Regions from separate parts of the Ruoffia sp. FAM 26254 genome, predicted to be linked through region 2. Evidence: predicted binding sites of a transcription regulator. Region 2 holds the regulator's gene; each other region holds the start of a gene.
The links. The regulator LexA, encoded in region 2, represses DNA repair genes until DNA is damaged. The targets are predictions, from matches to a motif close to CNAACANNTGTTNG.
Positions count from the first base shown of each region.

Region 1: a site for LexA is predicted at 2,092-2,105, ahead of dinB (DNA polymerase IV). Genes of this name have one in related genera too.
Region 3: a site for LexA is predicted at 2,968-2,981, ahead of ACEN3Z_RS03520 (Y-family DNA polymerase). Genes of this name have one in related genera too.

Region 1 is NZ_JBGQQY010000067.1:68-7,782, forward strand. It holds partial or broken gene ACEN3Z_RS10980 (ZIP family metal transporter) at 129-931, opposite strand; gene dinB (DNA polymerase IV) at 944-2,059, opposite strand; gene yajC (preprotein translocase subunit YajC) at 2,214-2,585, opposite strand; gene tgt (tRNA guanosine(34) transglycosylase Tgt) at 2,657-3,802, opposite strand; gene ACEN3Z_RS11000 (glutaminyl-peptide cyclotransferase) at 3,818-4,594, opposite strand; gene ACEN3Z_RS11005 (lysophospholipid acyltransferase family protein) at 4,665-5,291, shown strand; gene ACEN3Z_RS11010 (ABC transporter ATP-binding protein) at 5,347-7,134, opposite strand; gene ACEN3Z_RS11015 (ABC transporter ATP-binding protein) at 7,137-7,715, opposite strand, start outside.
Region 2 is NZ_JBGQQY010000014.1:40,130-47,844, reverse strand. It holds gene ACEN3Z_RS05350 (Abi family protein) at 1-875, shown strand, start outside; gene ACEN3Z_RS05345 (YneF family protein) at 993-1,205, opposite strand; gene ACEN3Z_RS05340 (DUF896 domain-containing protein) at 1,278-1,526, opposite strand; gene lexA (transcriptional repressor LexA) at 1,615-2,232, shown strand; gene ACEN3Z_RS05330 (adenine phosphoribosyltransferase) at 2,316-2,828, opposite strand; gene recJ (single-stranded-DNA-specific exonuclease RecJ) at 2,837-5,170, opposite strand; gene ACEN3Z_RS05320 (lipopolysaccharide assembly LapA domain-containing protein) at 5,176-5,586, opposite strand; gene ACEN3Z_RS05315 (SDR family NAD(P)-dependent oxidoreductase) at 5,587-6,393, opposite strand; gene rnz (ribonuclease Z) at 6,410-7,333, opposite strand; gene ACEN3Z_RS05305 (acyltransferase family protein) at 7,468-7,715, opposite strand, start outside.
Region 3 is NZ_JBGQQY010000008.1:32,546-40,260, forward strand. It holds gene thiD (bifunctional hydroxymethylpyrimidine kinase/phosphomethylpyrimidine kinase) at 1-566, shown strand, start outside; gene ACEN3Z_RS03500 (hypothetical protein) at 751-912, shown strand; gene ACEN3Z_RS03505 (hypothetical protein) at 976-1,428, shown strand; gene ACEN3Z_RS03510 (TVP38/TMEM64 family protein) at 1,455-2,081, opposite strand; gene ACEN3Z_RS03515 (3'-5' exonuclease) at 2,318-2,869, opposite strand; gene ACEN3Z_RS03520 (Y-family DNA polymerase) at 3,020-4,444, shown strand; gene ACEN3Z_RS03525 (DUF2642 domain-containing protein) at 4,441-4,809, shown strand; gene ACEN3Z_RS03530 (DUF5960 family protein) at 4,799-5,089, shown strand; gene ACEN3Z_RS03535 (Ldh family oxidoreductase) at 5,507-6,616, shown strand; gene aroD (type I 3-dehydroquinate dehydratase) at 6,653-7,402, opposite strand; gene ACEN3Z_RS03545 (NADP-dependent malic enzyme) at 7,521-7,715, opposite strand, start outside.

The sequences.
Region 1 (7,715 bases), on a different contig from region 2:
AGCCAAGGTGACTGCGTCACCTGGCTCCTCGGTCCACCAACATCAAAAATTCATGAACCATAAAAAACTGTTATACTGTAATTTGATATTTACAGTATAACAGTTTTTTTACAGATTGAAAATAATTATTAACCTAAGGCCACATCTAATATCATCATTAGGACAAAACCACCAATTAATGCTAAAGTTGCTTCATCCGTATGGTTAGAGGATTGTGATTCAGGTATTAATTGCTCAACAACCACAAAAATCATTGCTCCAGCTGCGAAGCAAGTGCATAAGGTAATATTTCTTGAACAACTAGAACGGCTGCTGCCCCAATAACAGCTGAAACTGGTTCAACAACCGCTGATAACTGTCCCATTTGAAATGCTTTTCGTTTTGTTCTTCCGTCCGCATATAATGGTAATGATAAGGCTGATCCTTCAGGTATATTTTGTAAACCGATACCAATAGCTAATGCAATGGCTCCAGTTAAAGTCGCTCCAGCATTACCAACGCCTGCTGCCGCGAAGGCAACACCTAAGGCAAGTCCTTCTGGAATATTATGTATGGTTACGGCTAAGAATAACATCATCGTCTTCGGTAATTTTCTATTATCTGAGTCTCCATGGTCTTCAGATAAATGCGTATGCGGAACTGTGTAGTCAAGGAGTCTTAAAAATAAACCTCCTACCACAAAGCCGACTGCTACGGGTAACCAAGACGGTAACGATGATGAGCTAGATTCAGCATATTCTAAAGCAGGTGCTAGTAACGACCAAAAAGATGCTGCGATCATCACTCCTGCTGCAAATCCTTGCATAATTGCCAAAAAGCGATCATTCACTTCTTTAAAAAGAAAAACAAATGAAGAGCCAAATAATGTACAAAGCCAAGTAAATATTCCTGCAATTAATGCTTGAAAAATTGTATTACTAAATAATGCCATATATATATTCTCCTAGTCTAAGTCAAGTTTAATTGATGTATATAAAGGGTGGTCAAAATTTGAAAAAGTCACACCTAATAATCGAATGGTCCGGTCAAGATGTCCATGCTCTTCCCAAATTTCCTTAGCTAATTCTATACTTTTTTCAACAGACTCAATCGATTCGATAGATTGCATTTGTCGAGTAATTGTCTCGAAATTATCGTATCGAATTTTCACAGTAATCGTATGTGCTCTCATATCAGAAATATGATGTCGATTGTCCACCTTGTGTATCAATTTAACTATATTATCTACTACTTCAGACTCTAATTCAAGAAATACTGAGAAGGTTCTTTCTCTTCCAATTGATTTTCGTTCGCGCTTATTATTCACAGGTGTATTATGAACGCCTCGCACTTTAAAATATAAGGAATAGCCCATTTTACCAAAGTTATCAATTAATTCATCGAGTGACTTTTCATATAAATCTTCTCCAGTGAAAATTCCCATATCATGGAAATTCGGGAGTGACTTCTTCCCTACTCCATGAAATTTATCGATACTTAATTCTTTTAAGAATTGAACTGCATCTTTTGGTTCAACTAAGGTAATTCCGTTTGGTTTATTATAGTCTGAGGCAATTTTTGCGATGAATTTATTATAAGAAATCCCCACAGAACAAGTTAAACGCGTTCGGCGGTAAACTTCCTCCTTTATCTCCATAGCCATGATTGTCGCACTCTTCATATTCTTTTTATTATTCGTTACATCCAAATAAGCCTCATCTAGAGATACAGGCTCAATTAAATCAGTATATTCATTAAATATTTCTCTAATTTGCATCGATATTTCACGATAGTAATTTAAATCTCCTTGGATAAAGACAGCATTAGGACAACGCATATAGGCTTCTTGAGCAGACATTGCAGAGTGAATACCATACTTTCTTGCTTCGTAATTACAGGTTGATACAATCCCTCGTCCGCCGGTAAGTTTGGGATGCTTTGCTATAACAACAGGCTTATTCTTTAATTTAGGATTATCTCTCACTTCAACACTGGCATAAAAGGCATCCATGTCGACATGGAGAATTTTTCTTGATATATCGGGTTCAACTTCATCAAAAGATAAAATACCATATTGCACGCAACTCACCTCACTTTATTGTATATATTATACAAACACTTGTTCGTAAAATCAATCTCTATTGTTTAAGTAACATTTGTAAATAACATTATTTATTGACAAAAAAATGCTCCAAGAAATCCCTTATACAGGAATTCTTAGAGCTTTATTGAAATTAAAGAGTGCTTTCAGTTTCATCGCTTTCTTCAGCGAGGTCTTCTTGGTTTTCTTCGCGAGCAATATCGTTCGCTACTTCAATTTCGTTTTGACGATTTACAATATTACCACCTTGAGTAACAGTTGCAATAGCACCTAATGTAAATGTTAAATATACACCTTCACAATCAAGTACGACTGTTTGACTACTTTGGCTCACTTCATCTACTACACCATGAAGTCCTCCGATAGTCACTACTGCGTCACCTGGTTTCATGTCATTTAACATCTCTTGTTTTTTCTGTGCCTGTTTCTTTTGTGGTCTTATTAGCATAAAGTACATTACTGCGAATAAAACTATAAACGGCATAAAACTTAGAATAAATTCCATTAACGTTTGTCATCCTTTCATTTTTTAAGCATAAAGACAGTGTATCAAAAATTCAGACATTTAGCCACAATCTAGAAGTTTTTTGCGTTCGGTTTGTTATATCCGTATTTTTCGAAGAAATCTTCTCTAAATTCAAGTAATTGGTCGTCCATGATCGCTTTTCTAACATTTCGCATTAATTCTAACAAAAAGTAAACATTATGAATCGATGCTAAACGCATGCCAAATAGTTCATCTGTCTTAATTAAATGTCTTACATAAGCACGCGTATAATTGCGGCAAGTGTAGCAATCACAATTCTCATCAATCGGTCTGAAATCGCGAGCATACTGAGCGTTTTTCACTACTAAACGTCCATTACTTGTCATACAAGTTCCGTTTCTTGCGATACGTGTTGCAAGAACACAGTCAAACATATCAACTCCACGTATAACACCGTCAATTAAAGCATCCGGTGAGCCAACTCCCATTAAGTAACGAGGTTTATCTTTAGGTAATTCTGGAGTTAAGTAATCTAAGACACTATTCATCTCCTCTTTTGTTTCACCTACAGATAATCCACCAATAGAATATCCAGGGAAATCAAGTGATACAAGATCTCTAGCGTGTTGAATACGTAAATCTTTATAACCCGCACCTTGAACGATACCGAATAAAGCTTGGTCTTCTGGCCGTTGATGTGCTTTAAGTCCACGCTCAGCCCAACGAGTTGTTCGGTAAATCGAATTTTTAACATAGTCATAACTGTGATGGAAGTCCGGACATTCGTCGAAGCTCATAATAATATCCGCTCCAAGAGCATTTTCGATTTGAATTGCTTTTTCAGGTGTTAAGAATAATTTCTCTCCACTAATATGATTTCTAAAATGCACGCCCACTTCTTCAATTTTACGCATATCACTTAATGAGAAAACTTGGAAACCACCAGAATCTGTTAAGATTCCACGGTCCCAGTTCATGAACTTATGTAAGCCCCCTGCCTCTTCAACAATATCTTCTCCCGGTCTTAACCATAGATGATATGTGTTACTTAAGACAATTTCAGCACCCATATCTTTTAATTCTTCCGGTGATAAACCTTTGACCGTTGCCAATGTTCCAACGGGCATATAAATGGGTGTTTCAAAACTTCCATGAGGTGTATGTAAAATGCCTAATCGCGCGCCTGTATTTTTCTCTTCTTTAATTAATTCATATCTAATTGCTGGTTCTGTCATAATATTTCCTTTCTATTATTGCTTTAATTCAATCTTAAATATAACCGGATACAGTTTCCCCGTAATATAAAACTGATTGCCTTCAATATGAGCAATTCCATTAAGAGAGTCTATTTCATCCAACTCTTGGTCTGTCAAATTATCTTCGAGAACTTCAGTCAGGTCATACTTATATGTTATGATACCCGTTTTTGGATCGATGACAATGATTTCATTAGTATACCATACATTTGCATAAATATATCCGTTAGCAAATTCCAACTCATTGATTTCTTCTATTAATTGGTCATTATAAGTCACATCAATTGTATCATTCACTTCAAAGGTGCTAGGATCTCTTTGTTCAAGGACACTCGTTCCATCTGACATCCAAAGGACATCTTCTTGGTCGTCATAAGCTAATCCCCAGCCTTCGCCTTCATAATCTACGGTATCAATTATTTCTAAAGTTTTTTTATCTCTTTTAAATGTCACGCCACTACGCCATGTCAGTTGCCACACTGCATCTGAAGTAACTGTCAGACCTTCCCCGAACAATTCTTTATCTAATTGATCAACGACATCATAATGACCTGTGTCTAAATCTAAATAACCTATCTTTGATTCACCGTACAAACCTGTTCCTAGCAGTAATTCGCCTGCTTCATTTAATTCAAAGCCTTGTGTGAACGCAGTCGAATCGCTTGGATGAATTGACAAAAGTTCATATTCATCTTGAGAAGCCACTGGAATTATTGGTATAATACAATGAACGCAAATTAATAATGTTATTTTGTGAATGATTTTCTTCATAAAAACTCCTTTAACCCAACCTGATAATATAGTAATTTTATCATATTTTTTAATAGAAAGGTCGTTAGTAATGAATCTCTATTCATTTTTATTATTTATAGTCAAATACATTGTATACATTTTTAATGGGAAACCCTATGTCGTTGGCCAGGAAGATTTATCAAAGGATGTCGCAATTATTGCATCAACCCACCGTCACTGGTTAGACCCAATTATCTTAGCAATGGTTGTTGAGCCAACTGAGATTGCTTTCATGGCTAAAGATACTTTATTTAAGAATAAAATCTTCCGCTATTTGTTGCCGAAATTAAATGTTTTCCCAGTCAAAAGAGAAAAACCATCACCGATGTCACTTCGTCGTGGTGTTGAGGTCATGAACGAAGAGAATAAACATCTAGGAATTTTCCCTACAGGCTCACGCTACTCTACTGAAGTAAAAGGTGGAACTGCCTTTATCCAAAGGCTGAGTAAGAAGGATATTGTTCCAATTGCTTTGCAACCCCCAATGAATGCGAAAGAATTTTTCTTCCGTAAGAAAGCAAAAGTAGCCATTGGCGAACCTATTTCTTTCGATGATTCTAAAAAATATACTCGAGAAGAACTGAAACAAATTGATCTTGCGATTGCAGAGGCTTTCGATAAATTAGACAGACAATTGGATCCTGATTACGAATATATCCCAAGTAAAAAAGACTAATAAAAAGACATCTAACTTTCCTTCTAATTTGAAGGAAGCTAGATGTCTTATTTTTTTAGTTTTTAGTCTGTAGTCGATACATTTGATAGTATGTCCCTTTTTTCTCAATCAATTCATCATGATTCCCTTGTTCGATAATGTTACCTTTATCAAGAACAATAATTTGATTGGCATCTCTAATCGTACTTAATCGGTGAGCAATCGCAATAGTTGTTCGGTTTTGACGCATCTTCGCTAAACTTGCCTGAATATACTCTTCTGTTTCCGTATCAATATTAGCTGTCGCTTCATCAAGTATTAAAATCTTTGGATCTCGTGCCATCGTTCTAGCGAATGAAATTAATTGTTTTTCACCACTTGAATAACTAGCTCCTCGTTCAATAACTCGGTGCTCATAGCCATCTGAATGTTTTTCAATAAACAAGTTAGCATTTACAAAGTGTGCCGCTTCACGAATTATTCGATCTGATATTGAATGGTCTAACAAACGAATATTTCGATTCACATCCCCATAGAATAAGAAAGAATCTTGAAGAACTAACCCGATATCTTTTCTTAATTCTTCATAAGGAAACTCACGAATACTATGCCCGTCAATTAAAACATCTCCTGATTGAAACTCATAAAATCGCATTAAGACATTAATAATTGAACTCTTACCACTTCCGGTATGTCCGACAATCGCAACCGTTTCTCCTGGATTAACAGTGAAACTAATGTTGTTTAATACATTTTGATTTCCATCATAAGAGAATGTTAAGTTTTTAAATTCAATTTTTGCATCTTTGATTTTAGCATCTTCATGAACAATTTGTTCCGGCACATATTCCTCATGATCCAGTACACGCAGAATACGTGAACTTGATACTACCCCATCTTGAAGTAAACTTAAACTATCCATCATCATTCCCATTGGTCTAAAGAATTGTGAACTATATTGAACAAATGCATAAATCACACCTACTTCTAATATACCATTTAAGTATTGTCTACCTAAGAAGTAGATTACTAAAGCTAAGGATAATCCTTCTAATAAACTAATAACACTCATTAATAGGAGTGCATTCATTTTTACCATTTCATAGCGCGCGCCAAAATGTTTTTCATTTTGTTCATCAAATTCACTAATAATTCGTTTCTCTTGACGGAAATGTTGAATAACATTCATCCCAAGAATAGACTCATTAATTTTAGTATTTAATCGACTTAAATTCTCACGCATTGAGCGATATACCTGTGAACTATAACTTTGATAATACCAAATAATTCCTATCATAATTGGAACAAAGATTAAGAATAACTTTGCCATACTTGGATTCATTAAATACATCCCAATGAATACTGAAATGACCGTTACGAGCCCTTCAAACAATGCATAGAATGTATTCCAAAAGTTTTTCAATGTTTCTGTATCGTTTGTTACGCGAGAAACGATCGATCCACCTGGAGTTTGGTCAAAGTATCGCATTCCTAACGTATTAATTTTAGTAAATATTGTATCTCGGACGTTTTCAACTGTCTTTTCAGCAGCCATATTGAATAAATACGTCGATAAATAATTCGATACACCTTGTAATAGAAGTAAGAAACCATAAGTTAAAGCAAATGTTGTCGCTATTTGTACAGTAACGTCTAGATGTGTCAAATGATCATCAATAAATGTTTGAATTACTCTTGGCATAATAACAGAAACAGCTACTGTGACTGATGTAAATAAGATAGCAACTAAGAACGTCTTCCAATATGGTTTTGCGAAAGCAAAAATTCGTTTCGTTACGGTAAATTGCTCTCTCATGGACATTTTTCTTGCCCAAGCTGATTCATGTTGAACTTTACTTGCCATTATTACACCTCTTCCATTTCAGAACTTAATTCTAATTGTTGGTGTTCATACATTTCTTGGTACCAACCATTATTGTTAATTAATTCCTCGTGTGTTCCACGCTCAACAATTTGACCTTCATCCAGCACAACAATCTCATCCGCATGCATCACACTACTTAGACGATGGGCAGAAATTATTGTTGATTTGTCTTCACGTGTTTCTTTAATTGAATTTAGAATGGCTTCTTCAGTTTTAGCGTCTACGGCAGAAAGTGAATCATCCAATATCAATAACTCTGGATTAATTAACATCGCTCTCGCCATAGAAATACGTTGTTTTTGTCCTCCAGATAAAGCCACTCCACGTTCACCTACTAATGTATCATAGCCTTCACTAAAGCCTAATATGTCCTCATGAACACTTGTCACTTTAGCAATTTCTTCAACTTCTTCATTAGTAGTACCCATATTCGCAAAACGGATATTATCACGAACAGTCGTTGAGAATAAGAAATTATCTTGAGGAACGTAACCGATATTCGCTAATAAACTATCTAATTGATAATCTTTAATCGAAATTCCATTGAAGGTAATATCTCC
Region 2 (7,715 bases):
AAAGAGCAAAACAATTTTTACTGACTAACAACTATTATAATATCATTAATGGTTACAGTAAGTACTTTATGGACAATGAAACTAATATTTATAAAAACAATGCTACTTTCGATGAAATAACACATCTTCACAGATTTGATACAGCAATAAAGCATGCTCTGATGAAGTCGTTAGGTCATGCAGAAGATCATATTAAATATATAACTGCTCATCGTTTTGCCGAAAATTATCCTAATATAAAATACGCCTATTTACAATTAAGTAGTTATACAAAAAATAGAAATTCGAAACTAGATTGGTTAATTCCAAATCTTTGTAATTTAATAAAAAAGAAATCCAGACAAAAAAAGGATAATGCTATAAAACATTATGTAAAAAATTATAATGATGTCCCAATATGGGTTATCGTAAACTTTATGGATTTCGGACAAATTAACACATTATTTTATTGCTTGCCTACATCCTTGCAAAATCAAATAGCAACGAATTGCCTATCTTTTGTTCATGAAAATGGAAATGCTATAAATGGTATCTTCACTCCAGAAATTATGGTTTCTTTTCTTGATAATATGAGACAAATTAGAAATGTATGCGCACATAATAATAAACTCATTGATTTTAAGTGTAAGTCAGATATAAAGTATTACAATGATTTACATGATAATTACAATATCTCAAAAAATAGTTTCAGAAATGATGTATATAACGTTTTTATCATATTGCAATGTTTTGTTAGTCGAAATGAATATGCTTACTTACATAATTCATTTCTAAAACAAATTAAGAATTTGGATAAAAAACTAAATTCTATTTCTATTAATGTCATTCTAAAAAGTTTGGGATTTCCAGAGGATTGGCATGAAAATAACAAATAATTTATTCATTAATACTCTTTTAGTATTCTGAATTTTAAATTTTTTTCATAGGAAAAAAGGGTTGATGACACATAAATGTCATCAACCCTTTTTATAATTATTTTTACAAACGTTATATTAACGCTGTTTCATTGAGTTCATAATTTGTTGAACTTTCTTTTTAGATGGTTTTTGACCCATTTGAGCCATCATTTGAGAAATCATTCTCTCGTCGATCGGTGGATTTTCCTTAAAGTAATCCATCATATACTTTCTTGATAGGAAGAAACCAGCGACAAAACCAATAATTAATGCAATAAATACGATAACTAACCATATCCAAGTTGCCATTTAACTACACCTCTCTTCTAAACTTCATGTAATACAATAATACTAAATAATCATTGTGTTGACTAGAGAAAATTATTCGTTGTCTCTATTATGTAAGCCACGTTCTTTTTGAATCTCTTTAACTTTATTAGGAGTTAAGTCTTCCCCTTCAGGATCAACGACTTTAATTCCCTCAATTTGAGCACCAATGCTATCTCTCATACTTTGAATGTATTCTTTGTGCAGGTTTTTTCTTTCAATCGATTCTTCTTCAGTGATTGTCCCTGCTTTGTTCTTTTTAGACAATTCGTTGATGCGTTTGATCTTATCCTTACTTAACATATAATCACTCCTTTACTACGAACATTTGTTTGCTAAGCGTTATTATAAATGCTATACTAAAAACAATAAAAACGAAAGAGTTGAAATTATGAAATCAATATCAGCAAAGCAATTAAATATACTTGATTGTATATATAAAGCAATTGACTCTAATGGATACCCGCCAACTGTCAGAGAAATTGGAGCAGAAGTTGGATTAGCTTCGACATCTACTGTTCATGGTCATCTTTCTCGATTAGAAGGCAAAGGTTACTTAGTCCGTGACGCGAGTAAGACACGTGCGTTAGAACTGACGCCAATTGCGCTTGAAGCTTTGGGTATTTCAAGAAAGGATATCCCTTTACTTGGTCGCGTTGCTGCCGGTGCGCCTATCTTAGCAATTGAAGAGGCCGTTGATTATTATCCAATTCCACCTAATTTAGAACATTTTGATAGCAATGATTTATTCATGCTCCAAATTGACGGTGAAAGTATGATCAATGCCGGTATCTTCAATGGTGATTTAATTACAGTTCGTCGCCAACCTTCTGCTAATAATGGTGATATCGTTGTCGCTTTGACTGATGATGACGAAGCAACTTGTAAGACTTTTTACAAACAGTCTGATCACTATATTTTACGTCCCGAAAATGACGCTATGGATGACATTATTTTAAACTCAGTCCAAATATTAGGTAAAGTTATTAGCTTATACCGTGAATTTTAGATTTCAAATATATTAATTAAAACGAAATCCGAACACTATAGTAGAGTTCGGATTTTTTTGAATTTTAAAATAAAGAGTAGATATTAGTATTGCATTAAAGCTTTATAGTTATAACCTTCAATTTTTTCTCTACCGTTTAATTCTTTCAATTCAATTAAGAATGCAATTCCTACAACTTCTCCACCTAGTTTTTCAACTAAGTCGATTGTAGCTTTAACCGTACCACCTGTTGCTAATAAATCATCGATAATGATAACTTTTTGACCAGGTGTAATAGCATCTTTATGCATTGTTAATACATCAGTACCATATTCAAGTTCGTATTCGACTTCAATAATTTCACGAGGTAATTTCCCTCTTTTACGAACTGGCGCAAAGCCAATTTCCATTGCGTAAGCTACAGGACATCCGACAATAAAGCCACGTGCTTCAGGTCCAACAGCTACTTCAGCTCCTACTTCTCTTACATAGTCCACAATTTCTTGTGTCGCTTGCGCAAAAGCAGGTCCATTTGCCATTAATGGTGTAATATCACGAAACGTTACGCCTTCCTTTGGATAATCTTCGATTGAAGCAATATAATCATTTAAGTTCATTTAGTTATTTAATTCCCTTCAAAATATTCTTTAATAGCGTCTATCGGCTGATAATTTAATAAAGCCTCTGACTTATATTCACTTTCATATTGAATAAAAGTCTTTAAGTGAGGTAGATCAATTTTATTATTTGTTGCTTCTTTATTAAACTCTAACCGACCATTCTTAATTGTAACAAATTCTGCTTCTAAAAACATCAAAAACATTCCTTTTAATTTAACTGGGTGTATATTTAATGCTTTTGTTATGTTTTCAAATTCTGTTTTGTACATAAATTCTTGCTTGGCAAAGATATATTTGTACAAATCAACGAACTCTTCTCGAGAAGGGATACCTGCCATATATTTCGATTCCTGAACAAATGATCCTAGATAGACTTTCGACCAAGCTTGTGTATTCACTATCTCTTTCAATTGTTGTAATTGAATCGGCGGCTCCATTACGATGAGGTTATTATATTGGGCTAAATTAACTTTTGATGCATTCTCATATAATACAACAGCTGCACCGTTCAATTGCTTGGACATATAATCTGCAATCGGCTGATGGGCGAATAAATATAAAGCTTTATCTATACTTAACAAATCTTTGTGAATCTTGCTTGAGCGGTAATCTAACCACTGAGAGCCATTAACTCCCATATCTTTCACCATTAACTGTGGAAGACGGTTCCCGTTCCATTCATTAATATCTAACTCACCAACTACAGATACCACACTGCCGTTCTCTAAGCTTTCAGCTTGCTCTGCTTTGCCAAAGCCAATGGCTTGTAATTCGACTTTGGTATCCGTTTGGCTTAGGGCAAGTTTAACATGGTTTTTATCTACTCCAATAAATCTAATTGTGTTAATATGAGCATCTTTAACCATAAACTGCGGTTTTGGATTATCCGTACCGAAAGGCCCTAATAAGTTCACTTCATTAATAAAATCAATCGTCATTTCATTCACACTTAACGGCATATCAATGACAATTGGCTCAGGTTCGTTTAGTAATTCAGTGTAGTGTACAAAGCTTTTGTGGATGCTTTGTTTAAAGTCTTCCCAATTCTCTTCATCAATCGTTAATCCAGCTGCTTGACTGTGACCACCGAAGTAAGTTAGGTACTCATTTTGTTTAACGAGTTCTTCGAAGATATTTATCTTAGATACACTTCTTGAACTTCCTTTATATTGTTTTTTCTCTTCTATATATTGAAAGACAATCGCAGGTCTTTGGTATTTTTTAACTAAACGACTTGCAGCAATCCCTAAGACTCCGGCAGGCCAATCTTTATCTGCTTCAATAATAATATTTGGAATCGAGTCATACTGAGCCATACGATTTTCGATTTCTATAGTGATGTTTTCGGTGATAGATTTTCTTTCACGATTCTTTTCATTCACTATTTCTAATAACGATTCCGCTTCAGAAATATCTAATGTTTTCAATAACTCTAAGCCCGGCGTCGGATCTCCTAATCGACCAACTGCATTTAAACGTGGACCAATAATAAAGCCAATCGTCTCACTCGTTAAGTTATCTAAATTAACTTTTTCATTTTGTAATAATAATTGTAAACCAACGCGCATCGAGTCTTTAATTAGAGTCAATCCACTTAATACAATCGTTCGATTTTCATCCGTTAAAGACACCATATCTGCAACCGTACCGATTGCTGCCAATTCAACAGCTTCTGTGGGTACTTCACCTAATAAGGCACTGACCACCTTCAAAGCAACTCCCGCCCCACTTAATTCTGGGAAAGGATATTGACCTGAAGGATGTTTTGGATGAATAATTGAGAATGCATTCGGTAATTCACTTTGCAATTCATGGTGATCGGTAATAATACAATCCACACCTATATCATTCATTGCATCCACAGCTTCAAAACCAGCCACACCATTATCAACAGTAATGATTAATCGAATATCAAATTCGTCAACCAACTTACTCCAACGTGCTTTATTCGGTCCATAACCGTCCTTTAAGCGGTTTGGTAAATAATAATGGACATTGGCTCCAATCGTCTCTAATGTCTCATACATTATCAATGTGCTGGTAATGCCGTCTGCATCATAATCTCCATAGATTAATATGGGTTCAAACTCTTCAATCGCTGTTTGAATACGGTCAATTGTTTTGTCCATCTCAAATAATAAAAATGGATCATGATATAGTTGAGGTTTTTGATTTGTTTTTTCGATTAACTCTTCTGCACTTGTTATACCTCTAATTGAACATAGGCGTAAAAAAGTTGAACTAAAAGTTGTTTCATTATTGTCTAAAATACTTTTGGAAGCGTCTCTATTAATCTCCGGTCTGATTTGCCAATCAAACTGTGCCATATTGAACTTCACGAATATTACACTTCCTCTGTTGTATCAGTAACTACTTCTTCTTTTGACTCTGGTTTTTCATCTGATTCTACAGAAATTGTATTACGTGAAACACGCTCTTGTTCTTCAATCTTACTGCGTAACTCAGCAATTGCTGCATCTTTTTCAATCGCTGTATTTGAGTGATTATGTTTCTCTTTTGTTAATTGTTTTTCTAACTCTTTATTTTTCTTTCTGTTTGATTGAATCGCAGACATTGATGCAATCATTCCAATGATAACACCAACCAAAATACTGAATAATACAACTAAGACAAGCGATACTTCAAATTGAGTGAAAAAGAAATCAATTCCAACAACATTTGTATTTTGTAATGCAAAAACGACTACTAAGATAAGTAACATAATAATCGCTATAACTTTCCATTGTTCTTTCATCTAATTATCCTCCTTGAAATTTAACATTTCTCCTGCTAATTTATCTCCAATGTTTGGAAACACTTTATATAGTATATCAATAATATGATAATAACGGGGACGATTTAACTCTCTTTTACGACGTGATGGTTTTAAATGCTTAGTCACATCTTTCGCTAATTTTTGCGGATCTAATGCAAATGCCTTAATTCGGTCATAATACTCTTTAGAATTTGAATTATAATTAAAAAAATCCGTCTTGACTGGTCCAGGATTAATTGTGGTCACATCAATACCAAACCGCTTTAACTCCAATCTTAAACTATTCGCGTAGCCTATCACAGCAAACTTTGATGCAGAATAGACACTTGAGCTTGGTGTTGCTATTTTTCCAGCTATGGAAGAAATGAATAAAATATGTCCTGGTGTATTTTTTATAATCATCTCTCTGGCTACTAATTGGGACAAATAAATCATCGCATAAGTATTAATTTTAAAGAGTTGATCAATTTCTTTTGCCGTGAAATCTACTGCTTTTTTAAATATACCCATACCACTTGAATTAATCAAATAATCTATATGACCAAAAGCATTGATTGTTTCTTCCACCGTTTCTTCAATTCCCTTTACCTCAGACAAATCTTTTGCTAGCACAAGTGTTTGAGTATCGTATTCTCGTTTTAATGTATCTGCCAATTCAGAGAGTACTTCTTCTCTTCGAGATACTAATACAAGTTTTGCACTTTTTTTAGCCATTTCAAAAGCAATCGCTTTACCAATTCCACTTGAAGCACCCGTCAATAAAACAACCTTGTTTTTCAGAAACATAATCTCACCCTTTCAATTATATTTCAAATTCATTTAAGTCATAAGCAACTTTCGTTTGTTTGAATATAGACCGTGCATCTTTTTCTAATTGTTTTACATCTGCCCCTAAATATCTCGAGCTAATGTGATTTAAATATAATTGCTTAACATTTGATGCTTTAGCAACTTGAGCCGCTTGTTCGACCGTAGAATGGAAATAACGATTGGCCATTTTGTTCTCGCCTTTTGCATGTGTCCCTTCATGAACAAGAACATCAGCATCTTCGGCTAATTTCTTGATGTTTGCATTGGGTCTCGTATCTCCTATGATTGCAATCACTTTGCCTGGTTGGACTTCACCAACAAAATCTTTACCATCCAGTTTAGTACCATCTTCTAAAGTGACTGTTTTTCCATTTTTTAACATCCCAAATATCGGTCCGTTAGGAATATTGTATTCTTTAAGTTTATCAACCAATAACACACCATCGGATTTCGGTTCTTCAATTCTATAGCCAAATGACAGAATATTATGTTGTAGAGGTAAGTATTTAACTTTCCAGCCCTTATTTAATTGAATTTCGCCACCCTTTGGATCTAGTTCAACTATATTTACTTTATAAAGTAAATTTGATTTTGAATATTTTAATGATGCATTAATGTATTGTTCAATACCTGTAGGTCCGTAGATGGTAATAGGTTGGTTATCTCCGCCTTGAAACGAACGACTACTTAAAAATCCTGGTAAGCCGAATATATGATCTCCATGCATATGAGTAATAAATATATTTTTGACCTTACCCGGTTTTAATGTTGTTTTTAATATTTGATGTTGAGTTCCTTCTCCACAGTCAAATAGCCAAGTTTCATTCAATTCATTCAATAGCTTTAACGCTAAAGAACTTACATTACGACTTTTTGATGGAACGCCAGCGCCAGTTCCTAAAAATAATATTTCCATAGTCACTACCTTTCCTTAATACATTATATTTTACTACAATTTTTTGAGAATTTCTTTACATTTATCTTATTAAACATAAAAAGAGTGTTAGTGAGTTAATCTCCCCACCAACACTCCTCAATTAACTAATACTTTTATCTTTGACGATATATTTCTTTAGCAATAAAGACTGATAATTCATGTGCTCCTTCTTCAGTTGGATGCGCACCATCATCTCTTTGCCAACCTGTTTGGTCATTTGAGTAACTTGCCCAATCAATAATATGAACATTACCAAATCGTTGAGCCGCTGCTAATAATTGTTGATTAGCGTCAGACACCCAAGAACGCTTTGTATCGGATGTAACAAAGAAAATATCATGTTCTGGTCCAATCGCTTCAA
Region 3 (7,715 bases), on a different contig from region 2:
TTAAAGTCATTGCGGATAAATTAAATGAGTACGACGTGCCTTTAGTCGTAGTAGATCCTGTCATGGTGGCAACCAGTGGTTCTACTTTGATGGAATCCGACGCTACCGAGACGTTGAAACAAGAATTACTCCCTATCGCGACTGTTCTCACACCAAATATCGCGGAAGCTGAAGCATTATCTGGCCTTAAAATTAAAACCCATGACGACATGGTCGCAGCTGCAAAACATATTGGCGATACTTATCATTGTGCTGTCCTTTGTAAAGGTGGACACCGTCAAACGGATGCCAATGATGTTCTATATCATGAAGGAAAGGTTCATTGGTTCGAGAGCGAACGCGTGGATAATCCAAATGCCCATGGAACAGGTTGTACTCTAGCAAGTGCTATCGCCTCTAACTTAGCGAAAGATTTTGATTTAATTACTTCTATTGAACGCTCAAAAGCCTATTTAACGGATGCATTAAGAGCAGGACTTGATTTAGGTAAAGGGTCTGGGCCTTTAGACCACGGCTTTGATATCCATTCTAAATACAGTGAGATGAATAATCATGACCATATATAAGATGAAATTAAACTCAGAACCTTTTGATATGATTAAACAGGGACAAAAAACGATTGAACTCCGTCTAAATGATGAAAAGCGTCGCTAAGTTCAAGTTGGTGCTCAAGTTGTATTTGAGCACTCAAATGATTTAACACAAACAATTCAGGAGGATGTAATTGCTTTACATCCGTTCCCTTCTTTCGTGGAACTATATCAGGCTCTTCCTTTACTAAAATGTGGCTATACTTCTAATAATGTGGAGGCTGCTTCTCCAGAAGATATGGAAGCTCATTATTCATTAGAGCAACAAGCGCACTATGGTGTTCTTGGGATTGAAATTAGTTTGCCTGATCATTTTTCTTAACCTTGCTCAGCTTCTATATATTTTCTGTTATAATATCTAAACAAAGGAGTTGTTTGCTTTTCCATGTTAACGATCATTATTTTAATTTTAATCGCCCTCTTGGGCTACACCCTTTTTCATCAATTCAATGCTTTTCGCCAGATACAAATTCGCGAGAATCATCAGCGATTATTTTATGCAACGCCTGTGATTATTGCGATTGTATTTCTAGAGGTTGGATTCGAATTTGGTGAGACTTTTATTCAATACGGCTTATTTATTTTAATCGCTATTAATTTTGTTGCGATTCCTTTTACGTCAGGCCTTTCAAAAGATTTTATCTATTATAAGTCTAATAAAAGAGGCATCGCCGGTTTGATTCCTAAAAGTAAAGCTTTAACCGACGTTATCGGGAGTCAGATTGAAAAAGAGGATGATTATTTTACTGTTGATTTGTCTTTTGAAAAGGAGATTATCAGTTTACGTTTTTCAATTGAACAATTTGACGCTGTACATCAAATAATTTCACGTACATAAAAAGCCAGGCACTCGCCTGGCTTCTTTTATGAGAATAAATTTGAGAGTAAACCTAAGAAATTGTGCACCCCGGCCATAAATAAAAACATCGTGACCGGTTTAAATATCAATTGGATGATGACCATTCGCTTGTAAGTCAAATCACTTAAGCCACTGATCATGATGAATAACTCATCCGGCAATCCTGGTACTACAAGCACCACCGCAAGTATCCACTCAATGTAATAACCTCTATCTAAATAACTCAAACCTTTTTCAACTAATTTTTCATCTAAAAAAGCATATAAAATTGGCTGCCCGAAGCGTTTCGCCAACCAAAATAATATCAATGACCCGAGAAAATTCGCTGAAAACGCCAAAATAAAGCCCAGTAGTGGCCCAAATGCGGCATAAGCAATCACACTCCCGAGCCCGCCGGGAACGATTGGATACACGGTATTGATGATAGATAGAAGGAAAAAGACAATCGGTGCGAATGCCCCAGTTCTCTCGAGTCTTTCTTGAAGAATTTCTGGATGATTAAATAAATCAATTTTGAAAAAATAGGCAAATATGATGAACGTAATCACCGCTCCGACAATGGCTCCCCACTTTAACACTTGCTTATTTCTTTTGAAAAACATAATATCTTTTGACAGTGGTGCCATATCCATAAAACCTACCCTCTCTGATTGAAACAAATCGTCTTTTATTAACTTTACAGTATTATATTTATAGCTAAACTTCATAGGGCTAAAGGACCAAATTTTATCATCCGCCCAATAAAAAAAGAGAGTCACGCTCTCTTTTCGCTATAATAAACATATCATAAATCATCAGATATTTTTAGGGTGAATTCGGAAAAAAATGGCCAGCCGGGTATGGATGGCGGGAGGTTGGGTTTTCGTTTCTACAATCTATAAAACTGCTTCACATTTCCTACTTTCAACAAATCCTCAACAGTCTGCGTCTTCGAGTACATCGTTAAAGCGTGGATGACATAAGCAGCGGCTCGCGCATCTTCTAGAGCATTATGATGATTAAATTCAAATTTTATTTGCTGGCATAATGATTTCAAACTAAAACTTGAGAGCTTTCCGCGCCATAAATTACGGGCCAGCTGACAAGAGTCAAAATAATTCATACCTAACTCTGGGAGACTGAATTTTTCATTGGCTGATCGAATCACACCTCGGTCAAATTGAGTATGACTCACAACTGGTGCTTCTCCTACAAATTCTTGAAATCGCCCAATCACTTCATCATATGCTGGTTTTCCTTGAACTTGTTCGGGTGTTATTCCGTGAATACGAATATTGTTCGGTGCAAAAGAAGTCAGTGGATCAATTAATTCGTAAAAATGCTTAACCATAATTCCGTCGACAACTTTTACTGCCCCAAGTGAACAAGCTGACCAGCGCTGACCGTTGGCTGTTTCAAAGTCAAATGCAACATATTCCATTGAATAACCCCTTCCTTATAATCTTAATCTCCATATCAGTATATACACTTCTTACCTCTCGTCAAGTCACAGTTTTTAAAATATTCCACTTGCTTATACGAACGTTTGTTCGTATAATGGACTCAAGGTTTTATCAAAAGGAGGATTATAATGGGAAACATTCAGTATGATAAAGAGCCTAAATCTGACATAGCTTTCATTGATATGAAATCCTTTTATGCCAGCGTTGAGTGCGTGGAACGTGGCCTCCACCCCCTCTATACTTCTTTATGTGTGATGAGTCGAGCCGATAATGCAAACGGTTTGATTCTCGCCTCTTCACCAACGTTTAAGAAAGTTTTCGGTAAGGAGAATGTGGGGAGAAGCTATGATTTACCCTTTAATATTCAGACTCGGCGATTCAATTACTATGTTGCCAAACGTCAAAATTTACCCACAAATCGAGAATATGTTCGCTTTATTGAGAGTTGGGCACGAAAAACACTCATCGTTCCTCCAAGAATGAGCTTATATATTGAGAAAAATATGATTATTCATGACATTCTTCAAAATTATGCCCCTAAGGAGGAAATTCTGCCCTACTCTATTGATGAAAGTTTCATTGATCTAACACGTTCGCTAGATTATTTTACTAAGCAAAAAAATATCTCTCGCCGTGCTAAACTCGATGGGATTTCTGAACAGATTCAACGAGAAATCTGGAAAGCAACCGGTGTTTTTTCAACAGTCGGTATGAGTAATGCGAACCCACTTCTTGCTAAATTAGCACTAGATAATGAAGCAAAATATACACCAAACATGCGTGCTAATTGGTCTTATGAAGATGTTGAAACGAAAGTCTGGAACATTAAAAAACTCACTGACTTTTGGGGAATCGGACGGCGAACAGCCATTCGTCTTGAACGAATGAAAATTTACTCTATTAGAGATTTAGCTAACAGTAACCCTGAACTACTCAAACAAGAGTTTGGCGTTATTGGTCTGCAACTCTGGTTTCATGCTAATGGAGTGGATGAAAGTGATGTGCGTTACCCTTATAAAGCCAAATCCACAGGTTTAGGTAACTCGCAAGTTCTGCACAAGGATTACTATAAGCAATCCGACATCGAACTCGTCTTAAGCGAAATGGCTGAGCAAGTAGCTATCCGTTTGCGTAAAGCTCATAAAAAGACAACCAGTGTGGCAATATCTATTGGCTTCTCTCACACTGCTGAACGATCATCCATTCATGTTCAAAGAAAAGTCGACCCCACTCAAAATACAAAAGTGCTCATCGGTCATGTCATCAGTCTTTTTCGTTCAAAATATAATGGCGGTGCCGTTCGAAATATCGCTGTTCGCTATAATAATTTTGTTGATGAGAAATATGCTTTTATATCTTTATTTGATAATTTTGAACAAGTTGAGAAAGAAGAAACCCTTGAAAAAACAATTGATGATGTTCGTGAACGATTTGGCTTCTTGTCCGTGCAACGTGCAACTGTACTTAAAGAAAACTCCAGAAGTAAAGCGCGTAGTCAACTTATCGGTGGCCATGCGGCAGGTGGCGCTGGTGGCTTGGATGGGTTAGCATGACAGTTGATCGAAGCTATCTTCCTTACCGTTCTGCTCGGAATTACCAAGACCGGAAGATGGCTAAATGGATGGGCTTTTTCCTATCAGAACACACCACCGCGCTCACAACTGAAGCCGAGACGATTGATTTTAGCCAATCGCTCCCTTTAGGAGAGAAACTTCTCTTACTCAACCAATTATACTTGCAAAAGCTATCTGGTATTTTTCAAATCATACAGGACGAAAAGTCTAAAGAAATACGCGGGAAAATCGATTCCGTACAAGCAGATCAAGTTGGTATACAAAGTGAGAATGCCCACTACTTTATATCTATTAAACACATCATATCAATCAAATTAGAGGAGGAATTGGACGATGGATTCTAGAAACATACAGAATAGTAGTGTTCAATTCGATTATTTTAGTGAGAATTTTATGCGATTTGAACAAGATTTTAATGCTTATTCAAATTTGGTCGTCCCTTTAACATTTATGGTCGATGACATTCTTTTTACTATGAATGAGTCACAAACCAATTACTTTAAGCTCCCCGCAATGAAAGCAAAAGATAATAAAAATCATTACTTTATCTTCAGAGTGAAAATGCAAGAAAGCAATTCGCAAGTCCGCATTTATGAATATATTCGACACACCTCATCCTTTTAAATGTCACTTTAATGTAGCTCATCTTCTCATAAAAAATATAAGCGACAAAGTATCTTATTATCTTGATACTTTGTCGCTTTTGTTGTGCTTTTCGGGGGTTGGGTCGGGAAGCTGCGGTGATTTGCCAGCTCAAGTGGGCGAGCTGGCGAAGTTGGCCTGGATTCGCTAGCTCAGATGCGCGAACTGGCGAAGTTGTCTTGGATTCGCCAGCTCAGGTGGGCGAGCTGGAGAAGTTCTCTTGCATTCACTAGCTCAGGTGAGGGAGCTGGCGTATCCTCTGTTTCTACATTTATAATTTTTTTGCACCTTTTATAAATACTTTTTATAAATTCCTTGTTATTTAAACCTGAATATGCTAATTTTAAAGTGCCAGGAAACGCTTACAAAGCCAGTTAAAATTACTAGGAGGAATAGAAAATGGGTCAAACTTTTACTGTTGAATGGGATTGGGTAACAAAGTTTGTCAAAGATGTCTTTATGGCTTATGGGATTCCAGAAGAAGATGCGGATATTTGTACAGATGTGCTACTTGCGTCTGACCGCAAAGGGATTGAATCACATGGGGTAAACCGCTTTAAACCAATTTATCTTGATCGAATTAAGGCAGGTATTCAACATCCGGAGACGAATTTTGAAGTTGTTCGTGAAACACCGACAACAGCAGTTGTGGACGGACATGATGGGATGGGACAAGTCATTGGATATAAAGCCATGCAGATGGCGATCGATAAAGCGAAAGAGTTCGGAATGGGTATGGTTGCGGTTCGAAACTCAACTCACTACGGAATTGCGGGTTATTACACAGATATGGCTGCAAAAGCAGGTTGTATCGGCATGACCGGGACGAATGCGCGCCCTTCGATTGCGCCTACTTTTGGAGTTGAGAATATGTTAGGTACAAACCCACTCACACTCGGTTTCCCAACCGATGAGGATTTTCCATTTTCATTAGATTGTGCGACTTCAATTAGTCAACGCGGAAAGATTGAATATTACGCACGTATTGGTCAAGATACACCTGCAGGAATGGTGATTGGTCGTGACGGAAAAGCAATGACTGACTCGCCTGAAATTCTAGAAGCGTTAGTTAATGGTCAAGCAGCGCTAGCACCACTTGGGGGTATCGGTGAAGAACTCGCTGGATATAAAGGTTATGGTTATGCAACTTTTGTAGAAGTATTATCAGCTGCCCTACAACAAGGTAACTTCTTACATATGTTATCAGGCATTGGGAAAAATGGCGAGAAACAGAAGTTCCATCTAGGACATTTCTTTATTGCTATTGATACCGAAGCTTTCGTTGGTTTAGACAGCTTCAAGAAGACAGCCGGAGATATCTTAAGAGCTTTAAGAAATTCAGAAGTGGCGCCAGGCGAAGAACGCATTTATACTGCCGGTGAAAAAGAACACCTCGTGTGGTTAGAACGCAAAGATACCGGTCTCCCTCTAAATGAAGGGGTGCAACAAGAAATGATTACTATTCGTGATGAACTAGGCTGGACAGATTACAAACTACCATTTGAATAAGCATTAAAGAAGGGGAGCAATCCATGCTCCCTTTTTTTATAAACTCAAATTCTTTAAAGCGACTGCTAAATCTTCAACAGCCATTTGACCGGGAGCAGATGCTTTTCCTAAAGAACCGAAAGTTGCTGCAGAGCCAAATACTTCGCCAGCAAGGCGACTAACCATTCCTAAATTACCCATAGACATTGTTATTAAAGGTACTTTGGAAAATTGTTGACGTCGATGTGTTGCTTTCAATAGTGTTAATACATCTTCTGGCGTTTGTGGCATAACAGCTATCTTGCAAATATCTGCCCCTTTACTCTCCATCAACTCAAGACGACGAATAATCTCTTCCTCTGGAGGTGTTCGTTCAAAGTCATGATTACATAGCACCACATAAATCCCTTGACTGCGACACTCTTGAATAAGACCGTCTAACTTTTCTTCTGGGATAAATAACTCAATATCTAATAAATCAACGTGTCCTTCATTAATAATTTCTTGATAAAGGGCAACATATTGCTCATAGGATAGCTCGCGTTCCCCACCTTCTTCAAAAGTACGGAAGGTAATTAACAACGACTTATTCACCAGCTGTTTGACAACTTTAGAAAGTTCGCTCACTGCGCCCGATTTTTCCACATCTTCATAAAAATCAATGCGCCATTCCACTAAATCACCTGATGACTCACCTGCCTCTTTTGCAGCTTTAATAATCTCCGCACGAGTTTTACCAATAATCGGTACAATTATTTTAGGTCTCCCTTGACCAATGGATACATTATCTATCGTCACTCGCTTCATCTTCCACCCTCCCTTACTTGATGTAATTATCTCTACATTTGATAATAGCTTATACAGAAGCAAAAGGCTAAAAAAACCAATGAACCTTCACGAGATCTATTAGTTTTAATATTAAATATTATTTTGTCGCATTGCGAACACTGTCCGCAACGACTTCTGCTACTTTAGGGTTAAAGGCATCTGGAATAATATTATCCACACTTAACTCTGATTCTGGAATCACACTCGCAATTCCTTGAGCTGACGCGATTTGCATTTCATCTGTAATATCACTTGCGCGTGCATCTAAAGCTCCACGAAAAATACCAGGGAA